2 regions of the Phreatobacter sp. GW821-FHT04C01 genome follow, and region 2 is predicted to be linked to the other one. Evidence: riboswitches for the same ligand, from Rfam matches in the RefSeq annotation. Region 2 holds a riboswitch; the other holds the start of a gene.
The links. Region 2 has a riboswitch for thiamine pyrophosphate ahead of thiM (hydroxyethylthiazole kinase). Riboswitches for the same ligand answer to the same signal wherever they lie in the genome.
Positions count from the first base shown of each region.

Region 1: another riboswitch for thiamine pyrophosphate. It lies ahead of thiC (phosphomethylpyrimidine synthase ThiC); the one in region 2 lies ahead of thiM (hydroxyethylthiazole kinase).

Region 1 is NZ_JBWKTP010000003.1:151,204-158,275, forward strand. Features, by position in the region: gene AC07WJ_RS12430 (carotenoid oxygenase family protein) at 1-1, shown strand, start outside; gene AC07WJ_RS12435 (hypothetical protein) at 247-495, shown strand; gene AC07WJ_RS12440 (DUF3159 domain-containing protein) at 645-1,226, shown strand; gene AC07WJ_RS12445 (DUF1059 domain-containing protein) at 1,368-1,583, shown strand; gene thiC (phosphomethylpyrimidine synthase ThiC) at 1,649-3,505, opposite strand; TPP riboswitch at 3,697-3,822, opposite strand; gene AC07WJ_RS12455 (putative quinol monooxygenase) at 4,063-4,302, shown strand; gene argB (acetylglutamate kinase) at 4,469-5,353, shown strand; gene AC07WJ_RS12465 (DUF1036 domain-containing protein) at 5,358-6,383, shown strand; gene AC07WJ_RS12470 (pyrimidine 5'-nucleotidase) at 6,383-7,072, shown strand, end outside.
Region 2 is NZ_JBWKTP010000009.1:309,612-316,683, forward strand. Features, by position in the region: gene AC07WJ_RS28965 (TRAP transporter substrate-binding protein) at 1-35, opposite strand, end outside; gene thiD (bifunctional hydroxymethylpyrimidine kinase/phosphomethylpyrimidine kinase) at 40-837, opposite strand; gene thiE (thiamine phosphate synthase) at 834-1,511, opposite strand; gene thiM (hydroxyethylthiazole kinase) at 1,524-2,303, opposite strand; TPP riboswitch at 2,300-2,409, opposite strand; gene AC07WJ_RS28985 (Lrp/AsnC ligand binding domain-containing protein) at 2,638-2,874, shown strand; gene AC07WJ_RS28990 (autotransporter family protein) at 3,310-5,094, opposite strand; gene AC07WJ_RS28995 (hypothetical protein) at 5,687-6,301, shown strand; gene AC07WJ_RS29000 (DegT/DnrJ/EryC1/StrS family aminotransferase) at 6,333-7,072, opposite strand, start outside.

The DNA.
Region 1 (7,072 bases), on a different contig from region 2:
ATCGCCGCCTCGCGCTCCGGAGGAGATGGCCATGGCCGCGTCGCCGAGCGCCGACGCATCCCCGCCGCCCCGGCCCGGCAGCGTGCCGGTCCCCGAATGCCGCACGGCGCGCTCCTGCGCCAATTGCGGACACTGCCCACGCCTCCGGTCGTCGACCGGGCCGGCCGTGGTTTCCGACGTGCAGCCGCTCATCCCAGCGACGACACCAATCCTCATGCCACCGACCAACCCAAACTCGAAAGGACCATGACCATGAAGACCTTCACTCTCGCCGCCCTTCTGCTCGCCGCCGTCTCGGCCCCGGTTCTCGCCCAGGGCGGCGCCGATGCCGCCCAGGTCGAGGCCTATGATGCGGCCGTTCCGTCGCCGGCGCCGCGCATCGGCATCGCGCGCGAATTCTCGGCCCGCGCCATCGCCGCGCCGGTCGCTCGCCGCGCCGGTCGCGCGCTGCCGATCGACCTGCAGGCGGTTCCCGAAGTCGCTTCGCCGAACTGAGCCAGGCCACGCGTCGAGCGCCATGATGCAAACAATCGGGCAGGGAATTCCCGGTTGTTTGCCGTCATGCCGTCTGGCGCGACGTGGCCGCAGCAGTGCAACGTGAAAAAAAAGGCCGGCCCCGCGCCGCCATTCCGGATGAGGCTCTCATGTCCATTCTGCTCAGCCTGACCCCCTTCATTCTCTTTGCCCTGCTGACACGCGTCGCATCGATCGAGATGAGCCTGTTCGCCGCCGCCGCCCTGTCGGCCGGCCTGATCCTGCGCGATCGCTTGCGGCATGGCGGCGCGGTCAAGGTGCTGGAGGCCGGCACGGTCATCCTGTTTGCCGGCCTGGCGCTTTACACCTTGCTCGCCCGGGCGAGCTGGACCGTGGTCGGTGTCCGCCTGGCCGTCGATGCCGGCCTTTTCCTGATTGCGCTGGTATCGATCCTGATCCGCCAGCCCTTCACCCTGCAATTCGCCCGCGAGCAGGTGCCGCGCGAACTCTGGGATCATCCGCGCTTCCGGGCCACCAACTATGCCATTACCGGCGCCTGGACCGCGGCCTTCGCTGTCCAGGTCCTGGCCGATCTCGTCATCCTCTACGTGCCGGCCGTGCCGTTCTGGATCGGAGTCGCGGCGATCGTCGGCTCGCTTGCCGCCGCCATCTGGTTCACCGGCTGGTATCCGGCCCGCCAGCAGCGCCTCGGCCGGGCTGAGGCGCAAGCCGCGCAGTCCCGTGCACCGTGAGTATGGCGGTAATATTGTAACTCCGTTCTGTTCCGGGCTTTCGAAGACCCGGGACCGGTTCTAGGCTCTCCCCTTGTGACACCGGGCGCCTCGGCCCCGATCGGCCCGCGCCCGATGCCTCGTCCTGTCCGGGAGGAACCCATGTCACGCAAATTCATCGATTGCCGTGAAATGAAGAGCGAGATGAATTGCACGGTCGCGATCAGCGCCGACACCGAGAAGGAATTGCTGGAGGCGGCGGTCCAGCACGCCGTCAGCGTGCACAAGCACCAGGACACGCCCGAACTGCGCGCGATGATCGCCAGCGGCATCCATGACGGCACCCCGCCGGTCGCCGCGCCGCGCCACGCCGCCTGACCCGTCGCTTCATCGAAACCCGAGGCGACCCGGCCGAAGCCCTGGCTTCGGCCGGGTCATTTTCGTCAGAGCGCCCGGTTGCTGGCCTTCACCGCATCGGCCTCGACATAGACCTGGCCGCCCATGGCCAGGAATTTCTCGCTCATCCTGTCCATGCCGGCCTGCTGGTCGTTGAGCGTGGCGGCATAGTCGCGCACGTCCTGGGTGATCTTCATCGAGCAGAATTTCGGCCCGCACATCGAGCAGAAATGCGCCACCTTGTGGGCTTCCTTCGGCAAGGTCTCGTCGTGGAACGAACGCGCCGTGTCCGGGTCGAGGCCGAGATTGAACTGGTCCTCCCAGCGGAAGTCGAAGCGGGCGCGTGACAAGGCGTCGTCGCGCAGCTGCGCCGCCGGATGGCCCTTGCCGAGATCGGCGGCGTGCGCGGCGATCTTGTAGGTGATCACGCCGACCTTCACGTCGTCGCGGTTGGGCAGGCCCAGGTGCTCCTTCGGCGTGACGTAGCAGAGCATGGCGCAGCCGAACCAGCCGATCATCGCCGCCCCGATGCCCGACGTGATGTGATCATAACCCGGCGCGATATCGGTGGTCAGCGGTCCGAGCGTATAGAAGGGCGCCTCGCCGCAGGCCTTCAGCTGCTTCTCCATATTGACCTTGATCTTGTGGATCGGCACGTGGCCGGGCCCTTCGATCATCACCTGGCAGCCCTTTTTCCAGGCGATCTGGGTCAGTTCGCCGAGCGTTTCCAGTTCGGCGAACTGAGCGGCGTCATTGGCGTCGGCGATGGAGCCGGGACGCAGGCCGTCGCCGAGCGAGAACGACACGTCATAGGCTCGCATGATGTCGCAGATCTCTTCGAAATGCGTGTAGAGGAAGCTCTCCTTGTGATGCGCCAGGCACCATTTGGCCATGATCGAGCCGCCGCGCGAGACGATGCCGGTGACCCTTTTCGCGGTCAGCGGCACATAGGCCAGCCGCACGCCGGCATGAATGGTGAAATAGTCGACGCCCTGCTCGCACTGTTCGATCAGCGTGTCGCGATAGACCTCCCAGGTCAGCTTGACCGGATCGCCGTCGACCTTTTCCAGCGCCTGGTAGATCGGCACCGTGCCGATCGGCACCGGCGAATTGCGGATGATCCATTCGCGCGTGTTGTGGATGTTGCGGCCGGTCGAGAGGTCCATCACCGTGTCGGCGCCCCAGCGGATCGACCAGACCAGCTTGTCGACCTCTTCCTCGATCGACGAGGACACGGCGGAATTGCCGATATTGGCGTTGATCTTCACCAGGAAATTGCGGCCGATGATCATCGGCTCGAGTTCGGGGTGATTGATATTGGCCGGGATGATGGCCCGGCCGCGGGCGATTTCCGAACGGACGAATTCGGGCGTGATGAAGGCCGGGATCTCGGCGCCGAAGCTTTCGCCGTCCGCGATCGTCGCCTGGGCATCGGCGAGTGCCTGCTTGCGGCCGAGATTCTCACGCTCGGCGACATAGATCATCTCCTTGGTGATGATGCCGGCGCGGGCGAATTCATATTGGGTGATCGGCTGGCCCGGCAGGCCGCGCAAGGGCGGGTTCGCCACCGGGAAGGCGCGGGCCAGGTGCTTGCCGGCATGGCCGTTGTCCTCCGGCCTGATGTCGCGGCCGACATAGCGCTCGACACCGCCACGCGCGGTTACCCAGGCCTCGCGCGCCCGCGACAGGCCCTTCTCGACATCGATGACGACGTCGGGATCGGTATAGGGACCCGAGGTGTCATAGACCGCCAGCGGCGCCTCGCCGGAGCCCTCGGTCAGCGCGATCTCGCGCAAGGGCACGCGGATATCGGGGGCGGCATCAGGGATCGCGAAGATCTTGCGCGAGGCGGGCATCGGCCCGGTGGTCACGGCGGCTTTGATGTCTTTGAGAGGTGCGTTCATGACAGGTGCTCCCTTGAGGGCGCGCGTATTGGCTGGTCAGCTGGCGAGGGTCATGGCGACGCCAGCGGCATGCGGTTTCAGGCCGGTTGGCCCAGGCCTTGGCCGCGTGAGAAACTCGGGTTGGCCAACACAAACGGCCTCGTGCGCGCAGCAATGGCTGTGAGCACGAACGTTTGGCGCTGAAATAGCGAAGTCGGCATGCGTCCCATCCCTCCGCCGGCATGACCCGGATCAGGTTCAAGGGTCGCCACGGTGCCAGGATGGTCTCTGGCGTCGTGGCCTCTCAGCCCCCTCACGGGGCTCCCCTTGGAGCGGGATCGACTGTGACGCTTCGGTTCAGGAAGTCAAGGCGGGAGCGCGGCGGGCACCACGCGGTCCGGCAGGAGCGGCCGGTCGCGACGCGCGGGATCCGCCTGGTCCGAGGACGATCGACCGGCCCGCGTCAAGAGAGTAATCTGGGTGCGGGCGAGGGGCGGACCCCAGATGAGGCCAGTGCCATGGTCACCAAGGCGCTCTATGTTCGCTTGGAAGCAAAACCCGGCAAGGAAACTGCGGTCGTGACGTTCCTCAAGGGCGGCCTGCCGCTGGTCGCCCAGGAGCCGGCGACGACGGCTTGGTTTGCGATCCGGATGGGGCCGACCACCTTCGGCATTTTCGATGCCTTTCCCGACGAGGCCGGCCGTGCCGCGCATCTCTCGGGCAAGGTGGCGGCGGCCTTGATGGCGCAGGCCGGCGAACTGTTCGCCGAGCCGCCGGCGATCCAGAACCTGGACGTGCTGGCCGCCAAGCTCCCTTAGGACACGGTATCGAACCGCTTGCCGGCGGGGCGGAGCCGGCCTGGCCGCGCGTCTTGCGGGGGGCGGCCATTTGCGCGCGCCGGCCGATCTTCCCTTTCACCCCGGGCCGCAAATCGGCTAAGACCCGCAACGTTTGTCGCCAGGGAGGCGATCGCCGGAGTCCGCCATGACCGTTGATGCTCATGATATCGGCCGCGTTCTCAACGAGGCGCTGCCCTACATGCAGAAATATGACGACGAGATCATCGTGGTGAAATATGGCGGCCACGCCATGGGCGACGAGGAGGGCGCGCGGTCCTTCGCCCGCGACATCGTCATGCTCGAGCAATCCGGCATCAATCCGGTGGTGGTCCATGGCGGCGGCCCGCAGATCGGCCAGATGCTGGCCAAGCTCGGCATCAAGAGCCAGTTCGTCGACGGCCTGCGCGTCACCGACAAGCAGACGGTCGAGATCGTCGAGATGATCCTGGCCGGCTCGATCAACAAGCAGATCGTCGGCTTCATCAATGCCGCCGGCGGCAAGGCCATCGGGCTCTGCGGCAAGGATGGCGACATGGTCAAGGCGGTCAAGGTCAGCCGCACGGCGCGCGATCCCGATTCCAATATCGAGCAGGCGATCGATCTCGGCTATGTCGGCGAACCCGACAAGGTCGACACCAAGGTACTCGACACCGTGCTCGGCAAGGAGCTGATCCCGGTGCTGGCGCCGGTCGCGACCTCCAAGGAGGGCGACACCTATAACGTCAATGCCGACACCTTCGCCGGCGCCATTGCCGGCGCGCTCGGCGCCAAGCGGCTGCTGCTGCTGACCGACGTGCCCGGCGTGCTCGACAAGAACAAGAACCTGCTGAAGGATCTCTCCGTCGAGGATTGCCGGCGGCTGATCGCCGACGGTACCGCCACGGGCGGCATGATCCCCAAGATCGAGACCTGCATCTACGCCATCGAGCGCGGCGTCGAAGGCGTCGTGATCCTGGACGGCAAGACGCCGCATGCGGTTCTGGTGGAGCTTCTCACCCATGGCGGCGCGGGTACCCTCATCCACGCCTGATCCGATGGGCCCGGCTGTCCGACGGCTTGCCCGGAGAGCGCTGGCGGGCGCGGCGCTTGCCGCGGCCCTTTCGGCGTGGTCGGCGCCGGCCGCCGCCGAGACCAGGCTGTGCAACCGCACCAGCCTGGTCACCGAGGCGGCGATTGGCGTGATGGCCAATGATACCGCGGCCACCCGCGGCTGGTTCAGGCTGGACCCCGGTCAGTGCCGGGTCATCCTGCAGACCGCCGAGGCTCCGGGTCGGCTGTTCCTGAACACGCGCGCGGTGGGCGGCCCGCCCGATGCCGCGCTCGGTCAGCCCGACAATGTCCGGCTCTGCGTCGGCGACGGCGACTTCCTGGTGGCCGCCGCGCTGACCTGCCAGCGGCCGGGCACGCGGCTGGTGCCCTTTGCCGAAATGCGGCCGACCGTCGTCGACGGCATCGCCATCCTGTTCCTGTCGGAAGAGGCCGATTACGACCTGCCGCAGGCGCGCCGCGCCGGTATCCAGCGCCTGCTGACCCGCATGGGTTATGACCCCGGCCCGATCGACGGGCTCGACGGTCCGCGCACCGACGCGGCGCTCCGGGCCTTCGTCGCCGATCGCAACCTGCCGGCCGATAGCGGCGGCGCACCTGATATTTTCGACACGTTGATGGCCGGCCTGCGCGCCGGCGAGGGGCCGGGTTTTGCCTGGTGCAACGACAGCGGCAACCGCATCATGGCGGCGCTCGGCGTCGAGGAGGCCGGCCGCGTCGTCACCCGCGGCTGGTTCCGCATCGAGCCGGGCGCCTGCCTGAAGCCGCCGATCGATGCCGCGGCGGCGCGGGTCTATTCTTTCGCGGAAGCCGTCGATGCCGAGGGCCGCCCGGTGCTTTCGGCCGGCAAGCCGCTGACCTATGGTGGCGAGGTCGCCGCCTGCATTCGTCCGAGCGAGTTCGAGATTGCCGGCGCCGGCGATTGCGCTGCCCATGGCGCGACTTCGGTGGCCTTTCTCGAAGTCACCTTCGACGGCCGCCGCCGCGCGTCGGTCCGTTTTCGGGAGCCATGATGTCGAACACTGAAACGCTAGCCGCCTTCGCCGATGTCCAAGCCTGGATCTTCGACCTCGACAACACGCTCTATCCGGCGCACCTGTCGCTGTGGGCCGAGATCGACGGCCGGATCAAGGCCTATGTCGCGAGCTTCCTGAAGATCAGCCCCGACGAGGCCTTCGCGCTGCAGAAGGACTACTACAAGCGCTACGGTACCTCGCTGCGCGGCCTGATGACCGAGCATGGCATGAGCCCGGACGACTTCCTGGCCTATGTCCACGACATCGACCATTCGCCGCTGCAGGCCAATCCCGAGCTCGGCGCCGCGATCGCGGCGCTCCCAGGCCGGAAATTCGTCTTCACCTCGGGCACCCGCTCGCATGTCGCCGCGGTCACCCGCCGGCTCGGCTTCGAAAACCATTTCGACGGTGTCTTCGACATTGTCGATGCCGGCCTGCTGCCCAAGCCGCACCGCCAGACCTATGACAAGTTCCTGGCCGATCACGGGGTGGATCCGAAGCGGGCCGCCATGTTCGAAGACCTGGCGCGCAATCTCGAGGCGCCGCACGCGCTCGGCATGAAGACCGTGCTGGTGGTGCCGGAAAACACCCGCGAGCTGTTCCGCGAGAGCTGGGAGTTCGAAGGCCGCGACGACGACCATGTCGATTTCGTCACCGACGACCTCACCGCCTTCCTGATCCGGCTG
Region 2 (7,072 bases):
GCGGCCAATGTGGCGCGGCGGTCGAGACGGCTCATCGGCTCACCACCAGGCGTGGAAATGATGGGTCGGCCCATGGCCCTGGCCAATGGCGAGCCGGTCGGAGGCGGCGATCGCCTTGGTGACATAGTCCTTGGCCTCGGTCACCGCATGGCCGAGCGGCAGGCCCTTGGCGAGGCCGGCGGCGATCGCCGAGGACAGGGTGCAGCCGGTACCATGGCTGTTCCTGGTGACGATGCGGGGGGCCTCCAGCCGCGCCACCGTGTCGGGCAGAACCAGGAGGTCGACGCTCAGCGGGCCCGTGCCATGGCCCCCCTTCATCAGCACCGCCCGGGCGCCGCGCGCGATCAGCAGGCGGCCCTGCGCCAGCATCTCGTCTTCGCCCTTCGCCACCGGCTGGTCGAGCAGGGCGGCGGCCTCCAGCAGGTTGGGCGTGATCAGCATGACCTCGGGGATCAGGATGGTAGAGAGCGCGCTGATCGCCGCCGGGTTGAGCAGGCGATGGCCGGAGGCCGCCACCATGACCGGATCGAGCACCACGTTCGCCGCGCCGTGGCGCCTCAGGCCGGCGGCCACCGTGGCGATGACCTCGGGCTGCGACAGCATGCCGATCTTCACCGCCTTCACCGCCAGGTCGGAGAACACCGAATCGATCTGCGCCGCGATGAAATCCACCGGCACGTCGTGAATGCCCTGCACGCCGAGCGTGTTCTGGGCGGTCAGCGCGGTGATCACGCTGGCGCCATAGACGCCGAGCGCCGAGAAGGTCTTGAGATCGGCCTGGATGCCGGCGCCGCCGCCGGAATCCGAACCCGCGATGGTCACAGCGATCGCCGTCATGGCTGGTCACTCCCGATTTGGCGCGGTTCCGGCCGGCCCGCGGCAAAGGCCGCCTTCAGCACGGCCGCGGCCGCGCGCGGATCATCCGCCATGGTAACCGCCGACATGACGGCGACGCCGTCGGCGCCGGCCCGGGCGAGAGCGGCGGCATTGCTCGCATCGATGCCGGCAATGGCGCCGACCGGCAGGCGCGGCCAGCGGCGGGTGAACACGCCGCGGATCGCGGCAAAACCGTCGATGCCGATCGGCGGGTTCGGATTGTCCTTCGACGTGGTGGCGAAGACGCCGCCGATACAGGCGTAATCGATCAGTTCGACGGCGGCCGCTTCGGCCTCCGCGCGCGACGTGATGGTCAGGCCGATGATCGCCTCGTCGCCGAGCAGCCGGCGCGCGTCCGCCACCCCCATGTCGTCCTGGCCGAGATGGACGCCGTCGGCGCCGGCGGCCAGCGCGACATCGACGCGGTCATTGATCAGGAGCGGCACGCCCGAGCCGGTCAGCGCGATGCGAATGGCATGCGCGGTCTCGATCATCCTGGCCGTCGCCGCGCGCTTGTCGCGATACTGAATCAGCGTCGCGCCGCCGGCCGCGGCCGCCGCCGCCAGCTCCGCCAAGGGGCGGCCGCGCGACCGCTCGGGATCGACCAGGACATAAAGCGAAAGATCGGCCGTCACGGCAAATACCCTTCAGAGCACCCGGGCGCGGGTGGCGAGCTTGCCGGAATCGAGGCCATAGAGCGCATCGATATAGGCGCTGGCGAAACTGCCCGGGCCGTCGGCCTGCTCGGCCGCGATCTCGCCGGCGACGCCGGCCGCCACCAGGGCGCAGGCGCAACCGTCGAACGGATTGTCCGCGACCACCAGGAAGGCCGCGATCAGGGCCGCGCCGGCGCAGCCCATGGCGGTGACCTTGGCCATCAGCGGATGGCCGTTGGGCGTGCCGACCATGCGGGTGCCGTCGAGCACATGGTCGGTCTCGGCGGTGGCCGCGACGACCGCCTTCAGCGCGCGGGCATAGCTGTCGACCGGCTGGCCCTGGCTCAAGGCGGCGATTTCGGTCTCGTTGCCGCGCACCACCGTCGGGCCGCAGCCGGCGATCTCGCGGGCGAACAGCGCCCGGCTCGGCGAGCGCTCGATGAACACGGGATCGAGCACCCAGGGCAGCGCCTTGGCCTTGGCCGCCGCGATCGCCAGCCGGATGGCCTGGCGCCTGTCGTCGTCGAGCGTGCCGAGATTGACCAGAAGCGCGTCGGCCCCCTGCACGAAGGAGCCGATCTCCTCCGGCGAGGTGGTCATGGACGGCAAAGCGCCGATCGCCAGCAGCGCATTGGCGGTGAAGCCCTGGGCCACCCCGTTGGTGATGCAATGGATGCGCGGGTGGCGCGCCCGGATCTTGTCGAGCAGGGCGGCGGCATTCCAGGCGAGCGCGGCTGCGGCCATCACCGGCCCCCGTTCAAGACGAACCATCCGGACATCTCGGTTTCCTCCGCCGGCATGACCCGGTTCAGGTGCGACGGGTTGACCGCTCCAGCGGCCTCTCAGCCCTTGGCTTAGGGCACCCCGACGAGACAGGACCCATGTGGTAGGCCAAGCCGGCCGGGCCTGCAAGAGCGCTCCGCGCACGGCCCGTTTGCGCAGGCCGCCCCCGCCCGCGGTGCCGCCCTTGTGGAATTTCGCGGCTCATGCCGGGATCGCCCTTGCCGCCGGCCCCGCCGTCATGGAATCTCCCCGACCACAGCCTGGCCGCCCTTGCGGCCGGCACCGCCATCGTGGATTCTCCGCGCCGGCAAAGAGGCACGCCATGATCCCGTTTTTCGTCCAGATCAAATGCCAGCTCGGCAAGTCCTATGAGGTCGCCGCCCAGCTCGCCGACCGCGAGATCGCGTCAGAAATCTATTCGACCGCCGGCAATTTCGACCTGCTGGTCAAATTCTACGTCGAGCGCGAGGTCGATATCGGCCATTTCGTCAATGAGAAGGTGCAGGTCATCCCCGGCATCCAGGACACCCACACCATCATCACCTTCAAGGCGTTCTGAGCGGGTGGGCGCTTGAGAAGCGTGGCATCGCCCGAGAGGGTATCATCCCCAAAGGACGAAGCTTTCGCTTCGACCTTCACGGAACGCATGTGAACCACCACGTCACCCCCGGCCGACTGAGCGAAGCGAAGGAGGGGAAGGGGGGCCAGGAGTGGCAGGGCCTGTCGCCCAGCGCAGCGAAATCACTTGGACATATGCTCCGAGGGCGCGGTGAAACGGCTCCTGGCCCCCCTTCCCCTCGCTACGCTCGGCCGGCGGTGACATCGAGCCTTCAGACCAGCTCAGCCGAAACAGGCAGGCAACGCCAACGATCACCCGACGCAAGCAATGCAAAGTTCAAATCACCTTCCTCCCCCAAAACGCCGAACGCGCGACCCTTGGCGGGCCGCGCGCTGCGGATGGTGATGGAGGGAGGTCGGCCCCTGGCCGACGGGCCTACCAACTATAGCGCAGCCCGGCATTGGCGCGTATCGAGCGGTGGTGATCACCGAGCTCGCCGTCGATCGAGGTCGACAGCCGCATGCCGCCCGACAGCCGGAGCTCGGCGCCGATGGAAGCCAGCGCCGTATGGGTCGAGGGCCGGGCGCCGAAGACGGTGAAGCCGGAATTGGCCATGGCCTGGAAGCTCGCGTCGATCGAGCGGTCGGTCTTGGCCTGATAGCCCCAGGCGAGCCGCCCGAAGGTGATCAGCTCGCTGCCCGGCGCGACCTGGGTCTTGGCGTCGAGCCTGGCGCCGAGCTCGGTGCGGAGCGAGACGGTGCTGCGGCCGGCGAAGGTCAGCGCCAGGCCGCCGGTGGCCGGCGCGCTGAAGGTTTCGCCATAGCGCGGCGCGCTATAGCCGATGGCCTCGATCGCCGCGTATGGCGTGACGCCGAAGCCGGTCAGCCCGAAGCGCCAGCCGGTCTCGATGCGGCCGCCATAGGTCTGCGCGGTGACTCGCGACATATAGGTCTCGGCCGGCGCGCCGGCGGCGGTCCGGTTCATTTCGAAGGCGTTCCAGCCATAGGCGAGCGCCGCGGAGACATAGCCGTCGCCGAGCCGGGTCGAGCCGTAAAGGCCGATCTGAAACATGTTGCCGGTGCCGTTGCCCCGGTTGTTCAGGCCGAAACTGGTGCCCCCGCCGGCCAGCGCGAAACCAACCAGCGTATCCGCCGAAATGCGCTTGTCGGCACCGGCCGCCACGCCGAACAGCCCGGTGCTGGTCGTGCCCGAGCCGAAATTGGCATCGCCATTGATCCGCCCGCTCTGCGCGAAAGCCTTGGTCCAGACGCTCCAGCCGGCTTCACCCGGACGGGCGCGCGGATTGGACAGGTCCGCCATCTGGATCAGCGAGGGGCCGGCCTGGCCCGCCTGGGCGCCGCGGGCGCCCGCCATGGGGTCCAGCATGATGTTGAGGAACAGGCTGGAGGCCTGCAGCGCGGCCTCCTGGGTGGCGGTATTGTTCTCGCCCGACAGCTGGTTCAGGGCCGCCACCAGCGGCTGGCCCACCAGCACATAGGTCGGCAGGATGGCGGCGGGCAGTTGCGCGCCGCCGGCGACCGCATTGTCGATGCCGCGGGCGACATTGGTCGCATTGACCGGCGCACCGGCCGGCAGCGACGGCGACAGCGGTCCCGCCAGCATATTGGCGATGAAGGCCAGATCCTGGTTGATACTGCTCCAGGGCACCGTGCTGAGCTGGTTGAAATCCGGACCGTTGTTGATGAACACGAACTTGCCGCCGCTATAGACATCGCCCAGCGATCCGTAGCGGTAGCCCGAACAGCAGCCCTGAGGGATGCCCGAGGTGGTCAGCAGCAGCACATATTGCTGGCCCGAGGTCAGCGTGATGGTGCCGGTATTGAAGGTCACGGGGACATAGGTGCTACCGCTCGGCGCCGTCATCACCGCCGAGGTATAGAGCGCCGGTCCGGTGACCCGCTGCCCGACCGGATCCCATTGATAGACATAGGCCTGATATTGCGGCGCCGCCGACGTGTTGTTGCTGTTGAGATAGAAGGTGAAACCGGTGAGCTGGTGATGCGCCGCGTCCCCGGTGATGGTCTGGCCGTAGGTCGCGGTGTTGGTCACCCCCCAGGACGAGATGAAACTCGAGCCGTTCCAGCCCGTCGTGGTGTCAATCGTCTGGGCCTGCGCGCCGCCGCCCATGCCCATCGCGGCCAAGGCCGCGCCGCCCAGGAGCATCCGCCGCAACCTGCCGTAGAGGCCTGGCGCGCGCACCTTCCGATTGTCCAAATCCCGCGAAAACTCTGCTTTGCCGCCGCGCATGGCCCGCCCCATCGAAAAACCCGCCGCCGCCAAGTCTGTTTTTATACCGACCGTAACTCTGCGGAATCGGTGGGGATTACTTGGCCGCGCGGCAATATTCACTACCTTGCGGTGTGGAACCCGGCAATATCGCGGCTCAAGTTGCGGTGAATTGGCTGCATATGTTGCGGAACGGTAACACGTGGCGGTATCGGGACAGTGCAGGCGTGCCGCCCACGACCAGGCATCCATTGGTCGGCTCACGATATTTCAAAGAAAAGTCGACGGATCGGCGGCGGCGACTGAAACGAGCCTCGCACCAGAGCGCATCGATACCCTGGATTACGCTAGGTAATATTCAGCCTTTCAACAGCAACGCGACGCGCTGGCCGGCCTCACGGCCGTGACCTCGCCGGGCTGGCCGGCAAAGGCCCCGCCCCCTCCGAACGGAGGGTAGGCGCCGGCCGGTGTCGGGGCCATCCTGCCAGTGCAAGACGTGGCGCCCCGCGCGGCGCCGGACCGGCTGCTTCATCACGCGCAGCCCTTCGAAACGAGGAGACAGGACATGGCCTTCCGTCACCGCCGGGCATGGCCCGCCGCTCTCCTCGCCATGGCCATGGGCTGGGCGTCGCCGCCGGCCATCGCCCAGGGCATGGATCTCAATGCCCTGAACGCCCAGATGAACGCGCAGATGAATGCCCAGATGATGCTGCAGCAGCAGCAGATCGTGGCGCAGGTGATGCAGCTGCCGCATTTCCAGCAGATGTACCAGCAATATCGCATGCAGGGCGGCCAGATGCCGCCGCAGCAATATGCGCTGGAATATGCCGCCCGCGGCCGCTTCACCGCCGAGGGCATGCGGAATTTCCAGAACTCGCGCAGCCAGATCGAGGACCAGCAGCGCCGGGGCATGCAGGGCCTGCGCGAGGCCGAGGCCGCCCGCGGCCAGGCCCAGATGGGTTATTCCCAGGGCTACCAGCGCAACAACCAGGAATTCGGCAACCAGCTGCAGGGCAATTCGACCTATCTTGCCCCCAACGGCCAGCAATTCGTGCTGCCGCACACCCAGCCCGGGGTGCCCCAGCGCGACAGCCGCGGCAACACCTTCGTCATGGACAACAGCGGCCAGTACTACATTCAGACGCCCTACGGCTGGCAGCCCATGCGCCCGGCCTTCTGATCAGGGCCGGCGCGCATCGCACGCCGCGAGCTCAGTGGTATGAATTGACGCTGTCGACGACGTAATCCACTTCGTCCTGCCGCATATGGGCAAAGCACGGGAGATTGATCACCGCGCCCGCGACCCATTGGGCATTGCCATGGGAGATCCTGCCGCCGATATGGCCGGCGGCGCCCGGCTGCTCGCTCATGGCGCCGGGATAGACGACGCCGTAGCCGATATCCTTCGACTTCAGGAAGGCCTCGAAAGCCGGCCGGCTCTGCGGATCCATCACCGCGACCGAGAGATAGCCGTTCTCCAGCACGTTGGCGGCCGGCGCGATGAAGCTGAGGCCGGGCAGCCTGATCCGCTCGCGGTACTGGGTGCAAACCTTGCGGCGGCTGTCGAGCCGGGCGTCGAGATGGCGAAGCGACTCCAGCAGGAAATTGGCTTCATAGGCGCCCAGGCGCGAATTCCAGCCGATCATGCCATGGCCGTAATGGCTGATGCGGCCATGGTTGATCAGGATGCGGCAATCCCTGGCGAGCGCTTCGTCCTGGAAGAACACGCCGCCGGCATCGCCGCTCGCGCCCAGCACCTTGGCCGGATAGAAGCTCGTCGTGGCGACGGCGGCGCCGCCGATCAGGCTCTCGCCGCCGATTTCCGTGCCCATGGACTGCGCGCAGTCCTCGATCAGGATCACGCCGCGATCCCGGCAGAGCGCGCGGATCGCGAGCGTATCCGGACAGGCCCAGCCATAGAGGTGAACCAGCAGCAAGGCCTTCGGCTTGA